2 linked regions of the Idiomarina loihiensis L2TR genome follow. The protein of the gene in region 1 interacts with the protein of each later gene in a pairwise test. Links are inferred from orthologs where the notes say so. Each region holds a gene or a part of one and is shown in the gene's direction. Other genes may lie near its edges.

What was found.
Region 2: the proteins of dnaE (region 1) and IL_RS09190 interact in binary tests that used the Escherichia coli proteins (3 or more experiments, as listed by UniProt). The link is inferred for Idiomarina loihiensis L2TR from one-to-one orthologs.

What each region holds. Positions count from the first base shown.
Region 1 is NC_006512.1:1,812,467-1,816,481, reverse strand. It holds dnaE (DNA polymerase III subunit alpha), read left to right. Parts: upstream 1-338; coding sequence 339-3,815; downstream 3,816-4,015. Other genes in the region: accA (acetyl-CoA carboxylase carboxyl transferase subunit alpha), read left to right, coding at 3,831-4,015; IL_RS08635 (NAD(P)/FAD-dependent oxidoreductase), read left to right, coding at 1-260. UniProt on the Escherichia coli protein: DNA polymerase III is a complex, multichain enzyme responsible for most of the replicative synthesis in bacteria. This DNA polymerase also exhibits 3' to 5' exonuclease activity. The alpha chain is the DNA polymerase catalytic subunit.
Region 2 is NC_006512.1:1,922,667-1,931,063, forward strand. Bases 2,693-5,537 are described here. They hold IL_RS09190 (pyridoxal phosphate-dependent aminotransferase), read left to right. Parts: upstream 2,693-3,443; coding sequence 3,444-4,631; downstream 4,632-5,537. Other genes in these bases: IL_RS09185 (MATE family efflux transporter), read right to left, coding at 2,693-3,310. Also shown: excinuclease ABC subunit UvrB, read right to left, coding at 1-1,959; more of IL_RS09185, read right to left, coding at 1,952-2,692; IL_RS09205 (glycosyltransferase family protein), read right to left, coding at 5,543-6,574; IL_RS09210 (phosphatase PAP2 family protein), read right to left, coding at 6,571-7,080; electron transport complex subunit RsxA, read left to right, coding at 7,275-7,856; electron transport complex subunit RsxB, read left to right, coding at 7,856-8,397. UniProt on the Escherichia coli protein: Shows aminotransferase activity with methionine and histidine as substrates, and to a lesser extent also with phenylalanine.

The sequences.
Region 1 (4,015 bases):
AGTACCGCAACAAACCGGCAAAAGCCTTCAAATATAAAGACCGGGGTTCACTCGTCTCACTGAGTCGTTTTTCGGCGGTGGGTAATTTAATGCAAAGTAAAAGTCTGTCAATGTCGCTTGAAGGCACTTTAGCGCGTTGGGCGTACGCCAGTTTATATCGTATGCACCAGAGAGCCTTACACGGCTGGTGGAAGATGTTTTTGTTGTTAATGGTGGACAAACTTAACCATGTTGTAAAACCGCGACTGAAGTTACACTGACGATATACTTCAGAGGCTGCTTAAGGCACAATAACGACCCTAAAATGATAATGAAAAAAGCCAGACTGTATCCGTAAAATGACTGCACCAAATTTTGTTCACTTAAGAGTTCATAGCGACTTTTCCATGATAGATGGGCTGGCGAAAGTTGGTCCAATTTGTGAGGCTGTTGCTGAAGCGGGTATGCCTGCTTTAGCCATTACCGACCAAATGAACTTTTGTGGTCTGGTTCGCTACTATGGAAAAGCGCACCAATTGGGCTTAAAGCCTTTAATAGGGTGCGATTTCTGGGTGCAGGCTGACTATCCTGAATCTGAAATTTTCCGCCTGACCGCACTGGCAATGGATAATGAAGGTTATCAGCAGATAACTCAGCTTATTTCAAAAGCTTATTTGCGCGGTAATATTAAAGGCAAGCCGGTTATCGATAAAGACTGGCTGAAGGAGCATAACGAGGGCATTATTTTGTTGTCCGGAAGCCGTCAGGGTGATGTAGGACAGGCTCTAATTAAAGGCCATGACAGCCAGCTGGATGCTGCCCTCGATTTCTACCAGCAATATTTTCCTGACCGCTATTATCTTGAGCTTGTGCGCACCGGCCGGCCTCAGGAAGAAAACTATTTACATAAAGCGGTGGCTTTAGCCGGGGAAACAGGCCTACCCGTTGTCGCTACTAATGAAGTGGTTTTCCTGAAAGAAGAAGACTTTGATGCTCACGAAATTCGTGTGGCTATTCACGACGGGTACCAGTTGGAAGATAAACGTCGGCCGAAAAAATATTCACCACAACAATATTTGCGCTCCAGCGAAGAAATGAGTGAGTTGTTTTCTGACATTCCTGAAGCAATAGAAAATACTGTTGAAATAGCCAAGCGCTGTAATGTCACTGTGCGTTTGGGCGAATACTTCCTGCCTAAGTTTCCCACTGGCGACCTGACGACTGAAGAGTTCTTAATTAAGGTTTCGGAAGAAGGGCTGGAAGAACGTTTAGAGTTTTTGTTTCCTGACGCGGAAGAGCGAGAGCAGAAACGACCAGAATACGACGAACGACTTAAGCGCGAGCTTGGTGTTATAAACGATATGGGCTTCCCCGGGTATTTCCTTATCGTTATGGAGTTCATTCAGTGGAGTAAAGATAACGGCATACCCGTAGGCCCGGGGCGCGGTTCAGGTGCAGGCTCTCTGGTGGCTTATGCACTTAAAATAACAGATTTGGATCCGCTTGAATTTGACTTACTTTTTGAGCGATTCCTTAACCCTGAACGGGTTTCTATGCCAGATTTCGATGTCGACTTCTGTATGGATCGTCGGGATGAAGTTATCGATCACGTTGCTGACCTGTATGGTCGTGAAGCGGTTTCGCAAATTATTACCTTCGGTACTATGGCGGCTAAGGCTGCGATACGCGATGTCGGACGGGTACTGGCTCATCCCTATGGTTTTGTCGACCGAATTTCCAAGTTAATACCGGGCGATCCGGGCATGACTCTGGCCAAAGCCTTTGAAATTGAGCCCCAGCTTGGCGCCGCGTACGACCAGGATGAAGAAGTTAAGGCCATTATTGATATGGCTCGTATTCTTGAAGGCGTGACTCGTAATGCTGGTAAACACGCTGGTGGCGTGGTTATTTCTCCAACCAAAATAACCGACTTCTCGCCACTGTATTGCGATGATGAAGGTAACAACCCGGTCACTCAGTTTGATAAAGACGATGTTGAGTCGGCAGGTCTGGTTAAGTTCGACTTTTTGGGTTTGAGAACGCTGACCATTATTCAGTGGGCGGTTGATATGGTGAACCGCCGGCATGCTAAGAGCGGTAAAGATCCTATTGATATTACGTCGATTGATTTAACTGATCCGGCGTGTTTTAAACTGTTGAAAAAAGCCGAAACAACGGCGGTGTTTCAGTTAGAGTCGCGTGGCATGAAAGAGCTTATTAAAAAGCTTTTGCCAGACTCTTTCGAAGACATTATCGCCCTGGTGGCGCTATTCCGGCCGGGGCCACTGCAGTCTGGCATGGTTGATAACTTTATTGACCGGAAGCACGGCAGGGAAGAAATTTCGTACCCCGATGCTGAGTATCAGCATGAGAGTTTGCAGCCCATACTAGAGCCGACTTACGGTGTCATCCTCTACCAGGAACAGGTCATGCAAATTGCCCAGGTTCTGGCTGGCTACACTTTGGGTGGCGCAGATTTGTTACGCCGTGCAATGGGTAAGAAAAAGCCCGAGGAAATGGCTAAGCAACGAGAAATTTTTGCTAAGGGTGCGGCGCAAAATAATATTGACCCTGAACTGGCGACGAAAATCTTCGACTTGGTAGAGAAATTTGCCGGTTATGGCTTTAACAAGTCGCACTCGGCTGCCTACGCTTTAGTTTCATACCAGACTTTATGGATGAAAACCCACTTCCCGGCAGAGTTTATGGCTGCGGTGATGTCCGCCGATATGGATAATACCGACAAAATTGTCACTTTGGCGGACGAATGTGAACGCATGGGACTGGACTTGCTGCCTCCGGACGTAAACAAAGGCGAATATAAGTTTACCGTCGATGAACAGCAACGAGTGGTGTACGGTATAGGCGCAATAAAAGGTGTGGGTGAAGCGCCAATTGAGTCTATTATTAAAGCCCGGCAAGAAGGCGGGCCGTTCCGGGATTTATTCGACTTCTGTTGCCGGGTTGATCTGAAGCGAATGAATAAGCGCATTCTGCAGCGCTTAATTCGTGCTGGCGCAATGGACAACTTAGGACCTCACCGTGCTTCATTAATGGCGACGCTGGAAAAAGCCATTCGTCAGGCCGAACAGCATTTGAATGCGGAAAAAATTGGTCAGTCGGATATGTTTGGGGTACTTACCACCGAACCTGAAGCGGTTGAACAGGAGTTTGTCAGCGTACGTAAATGGTCGGAAGCGGTCTGGTTGGAAGGAGAGCGCGATACCCTCGGTCTTTATTTGACTGGTCACCCCATTAACCGTTTTCGTGCAGAGCTCAAACATTACATTAATAGTACATTGTCCAATGTTACTCCTACCCGTAAAGATGAGAGTATTGCTATTGCCGGGCTGGTGATTGATGTGAGAGTACTGACCAATAAAAGAGGTCAGCGTTTTGCTATAGTGACTTTAGATGACAAAACAGCGCGCATGGATGTACGCTTATTTAGTAACGAATACGAAAGTTATCAGGAATTGCTCGAAAAAGACCGAATTTTGTGGATAAAAGGTGAGGTCAGATTTGATAACTTCAGTAATAGCAATACAATGACTGCCAGAGAAGTGATGGCAATTGAGCAGGCTCGGGAAACTTATCTCCGGCATTTAGCAATTACAGTAACGGATGAGCAGCTTGCTAAAGGTCTTGCCGGAAAACTGGAAAAGCTATTACAGCCCTTTGCTGAAGGGACTTGTCCGATAAAAATGCGGTATCAGTCGGAACGCGTTGAAGCCACGTTAAATGTTGGCGCACAATGGTATGTGAATCCGTCTGATGAATTAATATACGAATTACAGAATTTGCTGGGAACTCAGCAAGTTTCACTTGAATTTTAAAGGAAATGACAGCGAATGAGCCTTAATTTTCTGGATTTTGAACAACCTATTGCGGAACTTGAAGCGCAAATCGAAGAACTGAAGTCTGTTGGCAACCGCGGGCAACTGGATCTTAACTTAGAAGAGGAAGTGCAGCGACTGACCACCAAGAGTCAGGAACTGACAGAGAAAATCTTTTCTGATTTAGGTGCGTGGCAGGT
Region 2 (8,397 bases), 110 kb from region 1 along the record:
GTTCTGCGCCGCTTTGTACATCTCTTTCTCTTTAGCGTCGATTTCTTTCATCACCGCTTTCGCGTCTTTAACCACTACCGTGCGGGCATCATACCCGGAGGCCACTTCTGCCAGCGCTTTTTCAGCTTTACTCTTACGAGCTTTAGCTGACCCCTGCCCCAAGTCCATCACGTCGGTAATGTCTTTATTCAGTCCCTGCGGGGTAATACCGTGCTCTTTGTTGTAAGCAATTTGCTTCTCGCGGCGACGGTCTGTTTCATCCATAGCGCGTTGCATAGAGCCGGTAATACGGTCGGCGTATAAAATGGCGCGGCCGTTAACGTTACGTGCCGCACGACCAATCGTCTGAATTAACGAACGATCGGAGCGCAGAAAGCCTTCTTTATCCGCATCTAATATCGCGACCAGCGACACTTCCGGCATATCCAGACCTTCCCGCAGCAAGTTAATACCGACCAGCACATCAAACTTACCCAGACGCAAATCGCGGATAATCTCCATACGTTCAACGGTATCAATGTCTGAATGCAGATAACGCACCTTTATGCCGTGTTCATCCAGATAGTCGGCTAAATCTTCCGACATCTTTTTGGTCAAAGTTGTCGCCAGCACCCGCTCGCCGACCTCTGTCCGCAAGCGTATTTCAGACATTAAATCATCCACCTGGGTGGCAACCGGACGCACTTCTATCTGCGGATCAATCAATCCTGTCGGCCTGACAACCTGCTCAACCACTTCATTACCACTGCGCTCTAATTCATACTTGCCCGGTGTCGCTGACACATACAGGGTTTGTGGCGCTATAGCCTCAAACTCATCAAATTTAAGCGGCCGGTTATCCAGTGCTGACGGTAAACGGAAACCGTATTCCACCAGATTTTCTTTACGCGAGCGGTCGCCTTTATACATAGCGCCAATCTGCGACACAGTAACGTGTGACTCATCAATGATAAGCAGTGCGTTATCCGGTAAGTAGTCCATTAAGGTTGGTGGCGGCTCGCCCGGCGCACGACCGGATAAATAGCGTGAGTAGTTTTCAATGCCCGAGCAATAGCCAAGCTCCAGCATCATTTCAATATCAAACTGCGTACGCTGATTAATCCGCTGCTCTTCTATGAGTTTATTTTGCTTAAGCAGAATATCGCGACGATCTTTCAGTTCATCTTTTATCTTTTCAATGGCTTTAACCAGCACTTCCCGCGGTGTTACATAATGCGTTTTCGGATAAATAGTGGCGCGCGCAACGTCTTTTTCCGTAATCTGTCCGGTTAAAGGTTCAAAAAAGCTAATCCGATCAACTTCGCTGTCAAACAGCTCCAGACGCACCGCTATTTCTTCCGACTCCGCCGGAAAGATATCTATCACATCGCCACGAACCCGGTAAGTACCGCGCTCGAAGGCTGCGTCGTTTCGCTTATACTGCAACTGAGCCAAACGCCGCAGAACGTCGCGCTGATCGATAATGTCGCCACGACGCAAATGCAACATCATTTTCATGTAAGACTCGGGATCACCCAGACCGTAGATGGCTGATACCGACGCAACCAGAACCACATCACGGCGTTCCATCAGAGCTTTGGTAGCTGACAAGCGCATTTGCTCTATGTGGTCGTTAATTGAGGCGTCTTTCTCAATGAAAGTATCGGTTGTCGGCACATAAGCTTCAGGCTGATAGTAGTCATAGTAAGAGACAAAGTATTCCACCGCGTTATTGGGGAAATACTCTTTCATCTCACCATAAAGCTGCGCTGCCAGGGTTTTATTGTGTGCCAGTATCAAGGTAGGACGCTGCGAACGTTCAATGACATTCGCCATAGTAAAGGTTTTACCTGAACCAGTTACCCCCAACAGCACCTGATGCGCCAGACCGGCGTCCAGATTATCGAGCAGCGACTCAATGGCTTTGGGCTGGTCACCCGCCGGCTTGTATTTAGAAACCAGTTCAAATTTCTTAGCCACGTTCTCTCCTCAACTCGCGTGAAAACCACCAATACGCAATAACAGCAGTAAACAGATTAGCGACCACCCCGCCAATGAATAAACCGGTTAAGTCAGCGAGTACACTCCCCAAATAAGAGAGCGGTACGAATAAAACAAATAACCGAATGATACTTAACCACAACGCGTTCATTGGCCGGTGCACAGCATTAAAGCTGGAATTGGTCAGTATAATAATGCCCTGCAACCCGTAACCCAACGGCATAATATAAATAAAGAGCTTAACAATGTCGGCAACCGCCTGCTCTTCGGCAAATACCTGAGCTATCCAGTGTGCGGTTACCAGCATCAGTAAATAAATGATCGCCTGAATGGCCAGCACGGCTTTTAACGCGGTTCGATAGGCTTCTTTCACCCGATCAATACGATCCGCGCCGTAGTTCTGGCTAATTAATGGCGGCAACGACATAGACAACGCCAGTATAATGACGCTGGCCAGTGACTCCAGTCGGGACCCGACACCGAACGCTGCCACGGCTGGAGCTCCATAAGATGCGACAATAGCAGTCATCACTGACATAGCTAATGGCGTCAGCATATTGGCGCTGGCTGCCGGCATACCTATTTTTAAAATACCGCGGGCTGACTTAACCCATGCCTGAAAAAAAGGTCGTCCGGCCGGCGGTTTAGAAGAAACCAGCTTGTTTCTGCGCAGCAACCAAAACACTAAAAAGACACCACTAAACCAGGAAATAACACTAGCAAGAGCAGCACCTTCAATGCCCATGGCAGGAATAGGCCCTAGCCCAAAAATTAAAATTGGATCGAAAATGGCGTTCGCCAACCCACCGGAAGCCATAATAAGCGATGGTGTTCGTGTGTCACCGGCGGCTCGCAGAACCGCATTCCCAACCATAGGCGTAACCAACATCACGCAGCCCAGATACCAGAGCGTCATATACTCCCGTATCAATGGCATTAGCCGTTCCTGTGCCTGCAATAAACTGAAAACCGGATCCATCAGCAGGTAGCCAATAAGCGCCAATGCAGCAACTAGTATGGCGGATACTGAAAGCGCAGAAAAACCGTCAAAATGAGCCTCTTCCGGCCTGTCGGAGCCGTATTTACGGGCAATGACGGCAGAAGTGCCTATGCCTAAACCTATGGCCAGGCTTATAACGGTGAAAGTAACGGGAAAGGTAAAGCTGACAGCCGCAAGAGGGTCTGTTCCGAGCATACTGATAAAGAAGGTATCGACAACATTGAAGCTAATGAGAGTAGCCACACCGAAAATAACCGGCCAGGTCATTTCCCAGAGTTTTTGTCCTACCGGCGCGCTGATAAGACTTCTTGATGCGTCGGCAGCTGCCATTCAATCCCTCCTCAGTTCGATAGCCGAATAGTGTACATGAGACTGTGCTTTGTGGCTACGGAGAATAGACTTTAGCCACTGCGATCCGTATAGTAATGGGCATTTCAACCCTTGCGAAAAACAGGATCTGAACGTGGATTATCAACTCTCTGATCGTATCAATGCGATTCAACCATCGCCGACTCTGGCGGTTACTCAAAAAGCCAATGAATTACGCCAACAAGGCAAAGATGTTATTGGTCTGGGCGTCGGCGAGCCAGATTTTGATACACCAGATTTTATCAAAGAAGCGGCTATTCAGGCGATTCGCGATGGTAAAACAAAATATACTGCAGTTGATGGCATCGACGAGCTAAAAGATGCAGTCATTAAAAAGCTGCAGCGCGACAATAACCTGAGCTACGAGCGCAAAGAAATTATTGTCTCTGCCGGCGGCAAACACAGTATTTTTAATTTGCTCAGTGCCTGGTTAAACCCGGGTGATGAAGTCATTATCCCCGCACCTTATTGGGTTTCTTATCCGGATATGACCAAACTAGTTGGCGCAGAGCCCGTTATTGTTAAAGCCGGTATTGATCAGCGTTTTAAGATCACACCAGAACAACTGCGCGAAGCCTTGACCGATAAAACCCGGTTAATGTTCATTAATAGCCCGTCTAACCCGGCGGGAACGGCATACACAGCAGACGAACTAAAAGCTTTGGCTGAAGTATTGCGTGACTATCCAAAGGTACTTATCGCCACTGATGATATGTATGAACATATCCTCTGGAGTGATTCGGCTTTTGCTAACTTCCCTATGGTGGCTCCGGATCTTAAAGATCGCACCGTTATCCTGACCGGAGTATCCAAAGCTTATGCAATGACAGGCTGGCGTATCGGTTATGCTGCCGGACCTAAACCTATTATTGCAGCCATGAAAAAAATGCAGTCACAAAGTACTTCAAATCCAACCAGCATCAGTCAGTATGCAGCGGCGGCGGCATTAAATGGTGACCAGAGCTGCATTGACACAATGGTAAGTGCATTTAAAGAGCGTCACGACTACCTGGTAGATGCCTTAAATAGTATCGACGGCGTTAACTGTGTGCCCGGTGACGGTACCTTCTACGCGTTCGCACAGGTTGACGAACTAATGGCTAAAGCTAAGGTCAGCAGTGACGTTGAACTTTGCGAAAAACTACTTACCGAAGCAAACGTGGCCCTAGTGCCGGGCTCAGCTTTCGGTACCGATGGTTATTGCCGCCTGTCCTTTGCGACCAGCATGGATGTATTAAAAGAAGCGGTTAAGAGAATTAAAGACTTCTCAGAAAGTTTATAAAATAAAGGTTTTGGCGCCATTTTCCTGAATGAGCACCAAAACCCTATTAATTGAACAGTCATTCCAGCTCAAATCACGCCAATATTGCCCTTTTCTATTTTGATAGTTTTATTACAAATTACTAAAAGTTGACCTCAGATAAAGTCAATCAGATCCCGATCAATTTAAGCAATGTCAAGCCCGATCAACTTATTTTTAGAAAGATTTTTTGGCGCGTTTTTTAGTCAAATTCACTAAGAAATACACAAGTTGCTGATTCTTCAGGCATTGGTTGGTGACGTAATCACCAACATGAGTGTTTATTCATCAAAATAACATAACCCATTGTATTTTATAGAAATTAAATCACTGCGTTATTTTTTAACCAGACCTAAAAATGCCTTCAAACCCGCATGAGTCTTACGACTTAACAGAGTTAAACACAAGGTTATCCACAGATTCCGTGGATAAGATCATGTAGCCGTTATCTACTGCGACATTCAGATATCTGTGGATAATGAGATCAGCGATAAACATAGCACTTATGTTATAGATGAATATTTTACAGTTACTTGACATTGTCATCGACAGCGATTGGCGTATGTTTTAGCGCTAATATGATTAAAAAAGCTATTTTGTCGACTTTTTCGACAACCGAACCGTTTTCCTTTAAAAACCTTCGCAGAATAGTTGACACCCCTGCGTATGAGCTTTAATATTCGCAGCCGTTGAATGTTGTTCCCCAGTAGCTCAGTTGGTTAGAGCGGTGGACTGTTAATCCATGTGTCGTTGGTTCGAATCCAACCTGGGGAGCCAAGCAACATCCAACCTGTTCAATTCCCCAGTAGCTCAGTTGGTTAGAGCGGTGGACTGTTAATCCATGTGTCGTTGGTTCGAATCCAACCTGGGGAGCCACATTTAGAGAGAACCGCCTATACGGCGGTTTTTTCGTTTCTGGACCACAGCCCTGCACTCAGTTCAGTAACCGGCTGCTCAGCGCCTTTAGATATCCACTGAGCTAATTCATCTGCAACACTAGGCCAATATAACCGTTGCGGATTACGTTGGGTTAACCAGCTATCAATTGACACACTGTCGATTCGCTTAAGGACATGCGCCAACCCCTGCTCCTGCAGTATCTGCGCATTCCATTTTTGCTCAAACTGACCGGTCAAAGGTTTTACTGCAAGCGCTTTGCCCTGACTCAGAGCCTCGCAACTGGTTTCAAACCCCGCATTAGACAAAATAGCCGACGCCTTATTGAAGTGAGCGGCAAACTCCGCTCTCGAGGGAGGGTAACACTCAATATGACCTAAAGATTCGCGCTTTGCCAAAGGATGAAAAAAAGAAAACTCGTAATTATCTAAAGGCTGCAATTGTTCAATCACATGCCGTGGGTCTTCAAAGGGTAAATACACAACCACACGTTGCATTAAGCCACCACAGTTATTTTCTTCATGCCTGACCACAGGGGGAATCGCATTACCGGTTGAAAGCCAGTGCATACCGACAGGCTCTGAACAGGGCGCAAATGAAGATATCAGCTTTTTCTGCCACCAGGACAAACGCCGGAACAATTCAGGCTCTTGAAACGCATACTGACGACCCAAGCCAATACAGCGTACTCCGGCTTTCTTAGCCGCCCAGGCGGTTACGGGTTCATAATCTGTGATCACTAAATCGTAATTTTTTACCGGTAACTTTTTTACATCCTGCCAAAACTGACTCCAGTCGTTGTTCAGCAACGTCTTACGTCTTCGTAACCGCCCTTTTTCAGTGACAAAAGACAAACCCTGCTGCCACTGATAATCGCCGAAAACGTCCATATCGAATAAGCCGGCAACATCACGCCCCGATATCAGGTAATCAATATCAACATTATATTTTGCAAGAGACTTTGCCATGGTGTGACAGCGACTCAGGTGACCATTACCCGTGCCCTGTATACCATAAAGAATTTTCATATAACGAACTCCGATACGACAATAGCCAGCGAAGCGCCGGCAACAATATCGCTGGGGTAATGGACACCAACCACAACTCGGGAGGCACCAATGGCGGCAGCCCAGCCAAAACAGACTAAGCCAAGATTTGGGTAGTACTGATAGGTTACTGTAGAAAACAGAACCGCAGCTGCGGTATGGCCAGAGGGAAAACTGAATTTATCACTGGCGACAACCAAAGCGGCAAAGGATAAATTTAACTCACTGGGTCGCTGGCGCCGAAAACTGTTTTTCATTATCCAGTAAACCGGTAGCTCAAAAGCAAAGGCAAGTAACAGGTGGGCAAAATAGTCGTCGCCGGATTCGTCCAGAAGCCAGGCCATTAATGCAATAACCAGGTAACCGTAACCGTCACCACTGCGCGACGTCAGCAGTGCAATCTGTCCGGGCAAATCCTTAGCCCGCAAACCAGAAAATAAACAATAGCAATAGCGATCAAAACGTTGTAAATAACTGATTAGTACCATGTGGTTTAAAACCCATTTTGGCTTCAGTTGTAGCTACCTTGCCTAGCCTTTATGACACTAAATGAGCAGTTTCGTGAAGAAAGTATGACAATGCACAAATTTTCTCCAAAACACATGCCCTCTGTCTGTTGTTTATGGCGGCCAAAACACCGATAATATGCGGTCTTTGTTAAACACAGTATCCGGAAAGGTAAATGACCGATTACTTACTGCTACTGATAGGCACCGTGCTGGTTAATAACTTTGTACTGGTGAAGTTTCTGGGTTTATGCCCCTTTATGGGCGTTTCCGGCAAGCTGGACACGGCAATAGGCATGTCAGCAGCGACCACCTTTGTGCTGACCCTGGCCTCGGTCTGTAGCTACCTGGTTAACCAATACCTACTTGAGCCGCTCGACTTAATGTCGCTGCAAACGCTCAGTTTTATTCTGGTTATTGCTGTGGTCGTACAATTTACAGAAATGGTGGTACACAAAACCAGTCCTACGCTGTATCGGTTACTGGGTATTTTCCTGCCACTTATTACCACCAACTGTGCTGTATTAGGTGTGGCTTTGCTTAACGTCAACGAGCAACACAACTTTGTGCAGTCCATTGTTTATGGCTTGGGAGCCGCTATTGGTTTCTCGCTGGTACTTATTTTGTTCTCAGCTCTGCGTGAGCGCTTAGCTGCCGCCGACGTGCCGGTAGCGTTTAAAGGTTCAGCTATTGCGATGATAACCGCAGGGCTTATGTCTCTTGCCTTTATGGGCTTTAGCGGATTGGTGAGCGCTTAATGAGTTTATTCGGAGCAGTTATCGCGCTGGGTATATTAGCGCTGATATTCGGAGTGATTCTTGGCTTTGCCGCGGTTAAGTTCCGCGTCGAAAGCGATCCTATTGTCGACCAAATTGATGAAATTCTGCCACAAACACAATGTGGTCAATGCGGTTACCCCGGTTGCCGACCCTACGCACAAGCCATTGCCGACGGTGACGACATTAACAAATGTCCGCCGGGTGGCGAAGCGACCATAAAGCAGTTAGCCGATTTAATGGGCGTAGAAGCCAAGCCGCTGGATGATGCCCATGGCGAAGAAGACGTTAAAAAAGTCGCTGTTATCCGCGAGGACGAATGCATTGGTTGTACTAAATGTATTCAAGCCTGTCCGGTCGATGCCATTTTAGGTGCAGCGAAACAAATGCACACGGTTATCGAACATGAATGCACCGGCTGCGACCTTTGTGTTGAACCTTGTCCGGTCGACTGTATCGACATGGTAAAAGTAAAAGCAAGACCCGAAACCTGGCAATGGGATTTGGATACAGTGAAAGAGAA